DNA from 3 places in the Rhizobium sp. PP-CC-3G-465 genome. Region 1 is predicted to be linked to each of the others. Evidence: riboswitches for the same ligand, from Rfam matches in the RefSeq annotation. Region 1 holds a riboswitch; each other region holds the start of a gene.
What was found. A riboswitch is a leader RNA that binds a small molecule or an ion and turns the genes downstream of it on or off. The one in region 1 is predicted to bind cobalamin.
Positions count from the first base shown of each region.

Region 1 (3,253 bases):
TACGACGCGCTTCACCGGCCGCCCAGGCGCGGTCGAAATAGGGATCGATCCGCGTTCCCACGGCCTGGATCAGAAGCCGCATCGGCTTGCCGGGAACATCCGCAAAGCCCTTCAGCCGAAGGACATCATGGGCGGAGACGATCTCCTTCAGTCGCGATACGAAAGCGGTGGTATCGGCGATCGGGCCGAGTTCGACCACGAAGCTCGCAAACTCGTCATGGTCGTGCTCCTCGCCCGCCTCGTGCTCCATCTCGTGATGGGACTTGCGGTTGGCGATATCGTCTTCCGTGCCGACGCCGAGGCCAAGCAGAACAGAGGCCGGCACCGCACCGTTGGCGGCCTCGATCATCATCGGCTTGCGCGTCGTCCGCGAGGCGACCTCGCGCCGAACGGCTTCGATACCGGCGGCATCCAGCAGGTCGGTCTTGTTGAGAACGATGAGGTCGGCGGCGGTCAGCTGGTCTTCGAACAGCTCCTCGATCGGGCTCTCGTGGTCGAGATTGTCGTCCTCGGCGCGGGCGGCATCCACCTTGTCATGATCGTCGGCGAAGCGACCGGCTGCGACGGCGGCGCTGTCCACCACGGTGATCACGCCGTCCACCGTCACCTGCGTGCGGATATCCGGCCAGTTGAACGCGGCGATCAGCGGCTGCGGCAGCGCCAGACCGGAGGTCTCAATGACGATATGGTCGGGGCGGCCCTCCCGCTCCAGAAGGCGCGTCATCGTGGGAATGAAATCGTCGGCCACGGTGCAGCAGATGCAGCCATTGGTGAGCTCGATGATATCGTCCTCGCTGCAGGCCTCGGCCCCGCAGCCCTTCAGGACGTCGCCATCGACGCCGAGATCGCCGAACTCGTTAATGATCAGCGCGATCCGCCGGCCATCGGCGTTTTCCAGAATGTTGCGGATCATCGTCGTCTTGCCCGCACCGAGAAAGCCGGTGATGACGGTCGCGGGGATCTTGGCGCCGGGTGTTTTCCGGTCGCCGGTGTTGGAAAATGTCATGGATTAACCTTTCATCTTGAGCGGCAGACCTGCTGCCACGAAATAAACGTCGCGCGCCTGTGCCGCGACCTGCTGGTGGAGCCGGCCGGCATGATCGCGGAAGTCCCGCGCCATGCGGTTGTCGGGCACGATCCCCAGACCCACCTCGTTGGAAACGAAAATAACGGAGGCGCGAAGCGCCGAAAGGCTGTCGACAAGACGCGCCGACTCCGCCGCGATATCGCGCTCCTCCAGCATGAGATTGGTGACCCACAGCGTCAGGCAATCCACAAGAACGACACAGCCGACCGCGTCGATGGCGGACAGCCGACCGACGAGATCGAGCGGCTCTTCATGCGTTGTCCAGAGATCGCCGCGCGACGTGCGGTGCGTGTCGATCCGCGTCCGCATCTCGTCGTCGAAGGCGCGGCCGGTGGCGATGTAATGCCGGACAAGGCCCGTTTCCACGGCCAGCCGTTCAGCAAAATTCGACTTGCCGGAGCGTGCGCCGCCGAGCACGAGCGTGGTACCATGAAGGGGGGATGTCATGATCGCGCGGCTATCCCGCTGCTCCCATAACGTAAAAGCCAACGCGATCCGCGGGTTCTGCAAGCGCCTGCCGGGCATGAACCGAAATCGCATGCGTAAAAATCGCCGGCCCGGGAGACCCGGTGGGCGAACGTCTCGTGTGCCACGACAACCTCCGTGCTGGCGCTGGACGCTGCATCACGAGGATGCGGCGCGGTGTGGCTGGCAGGTCTCCTGGCTCACGGCGTCACGCAGGGTCAAAACCCTGAGAACGGGTTCACCTCGCCTTCCCGAAACAGTTTGCCTGGCGTTTAACGGCCGGGTCGATGTCGAAGAGGTGGACGATTCGTAGATAAGGAGGCGTCCGACCCCGGTTGCTCGCATCGCTGCTTCAGTGGCTTTTCCGGCCCTGCCCTTCAGGTGACGCCAGCCGCACCACGCGGCATGGTCCGTCGCCCATGAGGCGAGACCGGATGGCGAACCCTGACCGTTCTACAGTCGCGGGGTCGGCTGCGATGAGGATGCCCTGTGTGGGTCCATCCCTTCGCATTCCCATTTACTCCCGAACGACACGCGCCGCACGGGAACCATCCATACGCCAAGATTAGGCGCGTCGCTGGATCAAGTCAATCTTCCGCGCTATGTCCGCACTTCGCCCGACCCGAAGCTTAAGCGCGTTTCCTAGCGGAGACGCCCGACGAGATCGAGCCTCTCATGCCCGACGTCCTGAAGTCCCTGACTCTTGCCCGCGTGAAGCGCCTGGCCCGGAAATCCGTCACCTTTTCGGAATGGCGCATCTTCGCCCGGCGCAGCGAGATCGGGCTTCTGGTGGCGGGCATCGTCGTCGGTCTCACCTCGGGGCTCGCCGTCATCGCCATGAGCTTCATCTCGCTGCAGCTCCACAAGCTGATCTTCGGCATCTCCGAATACGAGCGCGTCAGCTCCGCCGACCTCAAGGGGCAGATTGCCATTCTCATGGCGCCGATCGTCGGTGGGCTGCTGCTGGGGCTGCTCATGATGGGCCTCGCACTCTGGCGCAAGAAAGCGATGGTCGACCCGATCGAGGCGAATGCGCTGCATGGCGGCCGGATGTCGTTGACCGACAGCATCGTGGTCGCCGTGCAGAACCTCGTTTCCAACGGTTTCGGCGCCTCCGTCGGCCTGGAGGCCGGCTACACCCAGCTCGCCTCCGGCCTCGCCTCGAAGATCGGCGTGAAACTAAAGCTTCGGCGCAACGATCTGCGCACGCTGCTCGGCTGCGGCGCGGCCGGCGCCATCGCGGCGGCCTTCAACGCGCCGCTGACCGGCGCCTTTTACGCCTTCGAGCTGATCATCGGCTCCTACACCATCGCCTCGCTGACCCCGGTCGTCGTCTCCGCGCTGGTCGCCAACCTCGTGACGCGCCTGCTCTGGGGCGAGGAGTTCACCATCGATATCGGCGCATTCGGCGACGTCGTCCCCGGAGACTACGTGCCGGCCATCCTCCTCGGCGCGCTTTGCGCCGGCGTCGCCATCCTCATCATGAAAGGCGTCTCGCTGACGGAGGAGGTCGCGCGCAAGAGCGACATCCCCGCGCCGCTGCGCCCGGCTATCGGCGGCGTCGTGGTCGGGCTGCTGGCGACCATCTCGCCGCAGGTTCTTTCGGGCGGCCACGGCGCCCTGCATCTGAACCTCGCGCACGCCACGCCCATCGCCATGCTGATCGGCCTGTTCCTGATGAAGTCGGTCGCGACCGCGGTG
Region 1 covers NZ_SLYH01000001.1:632,736-635,988, reverse strand. The annotation lists gene cobW (cobalamin biosynthesis protein CobW) at 1-1,006, opposite strand, end outside; gene cobU (bifunctional adenosylcobinamide kinase/adenosylcobinamide-phosphate guanylyltransferase) at 1,010-1,534, opposite strand; cobalamin riboswitch at 1,721-2,120, opposite strand; gene C8J33_RS02875 (chloride channel protein) at 2,228-3,253, shown strand, end outside.

Region 2 (3,253 bases), 220 kb from region 1:
GGTGCGCCGTTCGGCCCGGATGACGGGACGCTGGCACCCTGGGCGCCCCTTTCCTGCCTGCCGTTCGACGAAAAAGCTGCTCTCTCCGCGACGCGGCATATCCTTGAGACCTATCCGGGTGTGGTCGAGGAAGACGGATTCATCGGCAGTTTCAATCCGAGCGTACCGGCCCGCACGGCGGAGGGCTGGATGAACACGCGGCGGATCGGGCTTGATCAGGGCATTCTGCTGATGATGATCGAGAACCATAGGACCGGCTTCTTCTGGAACCTGCTGCGCCAGTCGACTCCGATCCGGCGCGGGCTGAAGCGCGCCGGTTTCGCGGGTGGGTGGTTGTAAGTTCCATATGATAATGCGGCCCACCGGGTAAGCGGGCCGCATGGCTGTCACGCCGTCTTGAGAAAGCGGTCGTTGATGGCGCCGGAGACGATGCCGAGGACGAGCCAGAAGGCCAGCGTCGTTGCCAGTGCCGCCACTGCGAATTCCGCGCCGAGAACGGCGGGAACCGAGCTCGCGATATCGCCGGGCTGGGGCGCGCCGTAGATGTGAGGCAAAGCGAGGAGGATAAATCCTGCACCCTTCGCCACGATCTCCGGCCGCAGCGCGATCAGGCCGAGTCCGAGCGCCGAGAGCGCCATGGTGACAAGCCACCACGTCTGGCGATCGCCGAGGTCGGCGGCGGGGAAGCCGGGCAGTTCGGGCGGAAGGCCGAGAGCCGGAAGCATGTGGACCGAGAGCCAGCCGAGGGCACCCCAGGTGAGGCCTGTGCGCAAGGTCGGAGGGCTGCCCGTGAGAACGCCGATGCCGCCCAGAAGCAGCCCGAAGCCGGCGCCCGTCACCAGATTGGCCATCAGCGTCCCGGAGAAGCGGCTCAAGCCGAACATGATGCCGCCATCCTCGTGTGCCTCGCCATCATGCGCATAGGCCGGCGTCACCGGCTGAAGCGCGGATGCGAGAGACTGGAGGAGCGATCTCGATTCGCGCGAGGAATGCTCGTGTGCCGTCGGGGTTCCGGGGGCAGGTTCGCCTTCATAGGTTTCCGCGTGGAGGATCAGGGGCACGACGCGGAGTTCCTGCGCGGCGGTCATGAAGAGGCCTGCGATGAGGCCGGCGCAGATGGCGGCCAGAAGTGTCTTGACGATCATGGTTATACCTTTCGGAGCAACGCCTTATTGGCGTGCCCTCGTCCTGTGCATGTGTGGAATGATCCGATCCATCGGCACGACGATGCGCAGCGCGACCGGCGCGGTCGCACAGAGGCGGTCGCGTCGGGCATGCAGGCGTCAGCAACGCAAGGCCCGGTCACGGGGCTTGCGTTCGCCTGTCGCTTGAGAGATCGGGCCTGTTTACTCTAGTGGCAGGGGAAGCCGAACGAGTGACGGACGTCGTGCGCGGTGTCGTGCAGCACGGCCGAATTGGCCAGACCGGCTCCGAACACGAGGAAGGCCCCAATGCACAGGGAAAGGAGACCCGCGATCATGCGGTCATTGAGAGAAAGCGAAACGCCGGATGCGTTGGTAACAGCCATGACAACCTCCGTGATGGCAACGTGGGACGTGTCCCACTCATTTGGGCGAAATGCCCGACATCAATCGGCAGGTTTCCTGGCTCGCGGCGTCTGATGCCGGCTGGCATCGTCGGATCTTTCTCGCCTTCCCGCAGATCGGGGATATCCCCGTCACCACAGTGGCTTCTACCGGTTGCCCGGCATGAAAGACCCTGACCGCTCTACAGTCGCGGGGTCGGCCGTGATTGAGGTGCCGCACTGGGTCCACCCGTCACGTTCCCATTTACTCCCCGGATGGTGTGGCACCCGGAGAACCTATTGATAAGCATCACTATGACGCGTGCGGAACGGCTGTCAATCGGCCTGGCTCGCCTGTCGCTGAGATCAGAGGGTTGCGGCGAGGGCCGCGAGCTGGTCGGCGCACTGGTTCCAGCCCTCGTAAAAGCCCATCTGCTCATGCGCGTCGCGGTCGGTCTTCGTCCAGTGGCGGACACGGGCCGTGTAGCATGTGCCGCCATCCTCCGGTTCGAAGGTGATGATGCCGGTCATGAAGGGCTTTTCCGACGGCGTCCATGCGTGGATGTAGGCGTCGGTGAAGACGATCTTCCGATCCTGCACGATGTCGAGATAGACGCCGCGATTGGGCATTTCCTCACCTTCCGGGCTCTTCATGACGATGAGGTTCGAGCCGCCGACGCGCAAATCGACCTCGGCCGTCGCGATCGTCCACGGCTTCGGCACGAACCATTGCTGGAGGAGAGCAGGCTCCGTCCAGCAGCGGAACAGCGCGTTCGGCGTGACATCGATGTGGCGGGTGATGACGAGGTCGCGATCGTCGGTGGGTTCTGTCATTGGCATGGGCATTGTCCTGAGGCGGCTCGTCTGTTCTGCCGAGTTTCCGTCATCCGGCGCCGACTGTCGAGGCCTTTGCGATCGGCTTCGAACACCGGTTACGGACCGGCGGGGGAGGACTGGATCTTGACGATCGCGGTGGTCCACTGCGGAGCCTCGGGCGGGCCGCTGCGTGGTGCGGGGAAGATGAGGGAGGTGCGGAGCGGCGCTGAGTGACCTGGCGGGATTCGGGCGATGATCAGCGCGTCGTCGCGACCGATCGTGCGGCAGGCGCCGGACGGGCAATCGTCGAGCGTGACGTCGAGGGTGAAATAGTCGAGGAAGGCGGTGCTGTCATTGTGGACCGTGCCGGTCACCACATAGCTGCTCGCGGGTGTACTCTTTTCGAACTGAAGGTTTTCCAGCCGGACCTGACTTTCCGCGATCGTGGCGACAGGCTGATCCGCGGTGACCGGCGACAGAGACTCGGGCGGCCGGGCATTGTCATCGGTCCACCAGACGACGAAGGCACTGATGAGGCCGACGGCGACGAGCACCGAAAGCGCCGGCTCGGCCATCTTGCGAAACCGCTGGTCCCAGACGGCAAGCGCGACGACCACAAGGCTCGCGATCGCGAGCGAAATCCAAAGCATGAACTGCCTCCCCATGCATCTATATATAGGGACGACACGGCCGGGTTGAAAGCGCATGCGGTGAATCAAAAGGGGAACAAAGGTGAGATCGCCAAGTTCCTCAGCCGCAGAAACACCGTTTGAACCACCGCGGCGACAAACCTGTCCCGCGGACCCGTGAAAGGATAGAACAATGGCAGGAAAAGCACTCGAGGATCTGTTCCACGACATGCTCAAGGATGTCTACTACGCCGAAAAGAAGATTGCGAAGACGCTGCCAAAG
Region 2 covers NZ_SLYH01000001.1:416,468-419,720, forward strand. The annotation lists gene C8J33_RS01925 (glucoamylase family protein) at 1-339, shown strand, start outside; gene C8J33_RS01930 (CbtA family protein) at 387-1,145, opposite strand; gene C8J33_RS01935 (CbtB domain-containing protein) at 1,352-1,528, opposite strand; cobalamin riboswitch at 1,578-1,841, opposite strand; gene C8J33_RS01940 (SRPBCC family protein) at 1,892-2,359, opposite strand; gene C8J33_RS01945 (hypothetical protein) at 2,458-2,991, opposite strand; gene C8J33_RS01950 (ferritin-like domain-containing protein) at 3,164-3,253, shown strand, end outside.
Region 2: it holds a riboswitch for cobalamin, as region 1 does, so the genes downstream of both, C8J33_RS01935 (CbtB domain-containing protein) here and cobU (bifunctional adenosylcobinamide kinase/adenosylcobinamide-phosphate guanylyltransferase) in region 1, are expected to answer to the same signal.

Region 3 (3,253 bases), 1.1 Mb from region 1:
CCTTCACCTCATAGATCGAGGCGATCGCATCGGCCCGAGTCGCATCGGCCGCAAGCCCGTAAACGGTCTCCGTCGGCAGCGCGATCGGCCGGCCTTGGCCGAGCACATCCACGGCGCGCTCCAGCGCCCGCACCCGGTCGAGGGTCGTCTCGATGATCTCTGCCATGCCGTCTCGCGCTTCCGTCCCGATGAGGTGGACGTCTTAGTGCAAAACGATAACGGCTGCAAAGCGTCTCAGAGCGCGCGGATGATCGTGCGCAGGGCGTCGTTGCGGGCGCCCAGCATCAGCACGTTCTTCAGGGCCGTCTTCGGGTCCTGCGTGCGGAAAAGGAGGCCGCCGTCGCGGACGGTCCGGTTGATCACGAGCTTGCCCTGCTCGCGGTCGAGGTCCATCGCGACGGCGAAATACATGCGCGAATATCCGCGGCGGACATCGTCGAAGAAATGTTCGTCCTTGCCGATTTCGCAGAAGAAGTTGGCCATGTAGAACGACCAGCGGACATCGTCGTAGTCCGCGAATTTGGTGCGCGCCGCCGTCACATGACAGTAGCCGAGATGCGGGCTGCCATCGAGCGTGCGGTGGAAGATCATCTTGGGAAAGCGGATCGACGCGTGAAAGCCGCTGATGCGGTCGTAGGCGAGCGTGCCCGCGGCCTCCAGCTTGCGGCCCGTGCGTTCGGCCACTTCCTTGTGCGTCAGGTAGCGCTTTGCAGCACGCGCCTCGGATGTCGGGCGGTTGATCCGGCCGGTGCGCAGGTAATCCGTGTAGACGCCCCCGCGTGGTTCCTTGGGAGCCTTGGCATCATCGAAGTAGCGCAGGTTGGCCATGGTCTGGTCCAGCATGGATGATCTTCCTTTTGCATGGTTTTACAGGCCCGCCATGGCGCGAGGCTTGCGTCATCCGGCCCTTCGCCTCGGGGCGGGCAGCAGGCGCGCGTGCCTCGATGTCGCAAATGCGCACCCGGCAACGACGCATCGGCCTGACCGGAAAAGCGACATCTGCCGAAATTTCTCGCATCGTCTTGTTTATCTTGAAGGATCGGCGCACGAAGCCTCAAAAATGGCCCGCAAATGCGCGTGTCGCCTTTCTCAAATCGCGTGTCGCTTCTTGGCCTCTGAAATCGGCCGGAGCGGCGTTAGAGTGAGAGGCTCAAGGCGCCGGTTTCAAAGGGATCCGGACACATTGGGAAGCCGGTCGAAACCCGGCGCTGCGCCCGCAACGGTGGTGGAGTATGAAGCCGGCAGATCCTTGTCAGGGGTTAGCATCCCCAAGGTCGGCATGGCGAGATGCCCCTGAGCCCGAACACCTGTCTTGGGGCCGATGTGACGGACTTTGATGTGCCAATGTTACGGTCTTTGATGTGAATGTCTTGGTGCGGCGGGTTGCCGGGTGTGAGCTTCGAAGGGCTTTCCCGGCCATACCAGCCCTTAAGTTGGCCTGTAGCGGGCCTTGGGATTGCGACCTCCTGGCGAGGTCCGTGGTATAAAGGAACGGGAACATGGATTTTCGCAGCGAAGTGCTCCGCACGCTCCGGAACCGGCGCGAGACCCACAGCCTCGAGCAGGCATTCTACACGGATCCTGATCTCTACAAGCTCGACCTGCAGGAGATCTGGTACAAGGACTGGCTCTTCATCGGCCATGACTGCGAGATCCCCAAGGCCGGCAACTATTTCACGGTCCAGATCGGCGACTATCCCGTCGTCATCACCCGCGACCGCCAGGGCGCCATCCATGCCCTGCACAATGCCTGTCGCCACCGCGGCTCGCGCGTCTGCACCCAGGCCAAGGGCGCCTCGGCGCGGCTCGTCTGTCCCTATCACAACTGGACCTACGAGCTGGACGGCAAGCTGATGTTCGCCCGCCAGATGGGCGAGGACTTCGACAAATCCGCCCACGGCCTGAAGCCCGTCGCCTGCGAGACCATTGCCGGCTACATCTTCATCAGCCTGGCCGCCGAGCCGCTGGATTTTGCGCCCGTGCGCGACATGGTCACGTCCTACCTCGCGCCGCACAATCTCAAGGACACGAAGGTCGCCTATGAGAGCACCATCGTGGAGAAGGGCAACTGGAAGCTCGTCTGGGAAAACAACCGCGAGTGCTACCACTGCGCCAGCAACCACCCGGAGCTCTGCCGCACCTATCCCGAGGCGCCGTCGGCCACCGGCGTCCAGGGTGCGAAGGACGATCCCGTCATCTCCGAGCACTGGAGCCGCTGCGAAGCCTCCGGTCTGCCGAGCGAATTCTGCATCGATGCGACGGGCCAGTTCCGCGTCGCGCGCATGCCGCTCATTCAGGATGCCGAGAGCTACACCATGTCCGGTGCCCGCGCCGTCAAGCGCCGCCTGTCCGACGCCGTGCCCCAGAGCCATATCGGCACGCTGCTGATGTTCCATTACCCGAGCACTTGGAACCATGTGCTGGCCGACCACGCCATCACCTTCCGCGTGCTGCCGCTCGGCCCCGAACTGACGCAGGTCACCACCAAGTGGCTGGTCCACAAGGATGCCGTCGAAGGTGTCGATTACAATCTCGAGGAACTGACCCACGTCTGGACCGAGACCAACGATCAGGACCGCCAGATCGTCGAGGAAAACGCCTTCGGCATCCGCTCGCCGGCCTATGAGCCCGGCCCTTACTCGCCCGAGCACGAGGGCGGCGTCATGCAGTTCGTCGAGTGGTACACGAACTTCATGCAGGAGCGCCTGACGGGCGTCCGCGCGCCGCTCGTGCGCGTGGCCTGACATGAGCCAAGGTAGCATGTCCGTCGTATCGCCGTTCCGTCACTTCGACGAACTCCAGCCCTGGAACGATCGCCAGCACCTGCTCGAATGCATCGCGGTGACGCTCGAGGCGCCCGACGTCATGACCTTCGTGTTCAAGTCGGATCGCGACGGCTGGTTCCGCTACCTGCCGGGCCAGTTCGTCACGCTCGAAATCCCGGTGACGGCGGACGATCCGGTGATGCGGACCTACACGCTGTCCTCGACGCCCTCGCGTCCGTTTTCCATCGCCGTGACGGTGAAGGCGCAGGCGACGTCGATCGGCACCCGCTGGATGTTTCAGAACCTGCGCCCAGGCATGACGCTGAAGGCCTTCGGCCCGCTCGGCGACTTCTCCTTCGTGCGCTATCCCGGCGAGAAATACCTGTTCGTCTCTGCCGGCTCCGGCATCACGCCGATGATGTCGATGACGCGCTGGTTTTCCGATTGCGCGCCGCAGACCGATGTCGCCTTCGTCTCCTGCGCCCGCC
Region 3 covers NZ_SLYH01000001.1:1,772,381-1,775,633, reverse strand. The annotation lists gene C8J33_RS08360 (L-threonylcarbamoyladenylate synthase) at 1-166, opposite strand, end outside; gene C8J33_RS08355 (DUF6656 family protein) at 235-828, opposite strand; cobalamin riboswitch at 1,137-1,329, shown strand; gene C8J33_RS08350 (aromatic ring-hydroxylating oxygenase subunit alpha) at 1,500-2,744, shown strand; gene C8J33_RS08345 (hybrid-cluster NAD(P)-dependent oxidoreductase) at 2,761-3,253, shown strand, end outside.
Region 3: it holds a riboswitch for cobalamin, as region 1 does, so the genes downstream of both, C8J33_RS08350 (aromatic ring-hydroxylating oxygenase subunit alpha) here and cobU (bifunctional adenosylcobinamide kinase/adenosylcobinamide-phosphate guanylyltransferase) in region 1, are expected to answer to the same signal.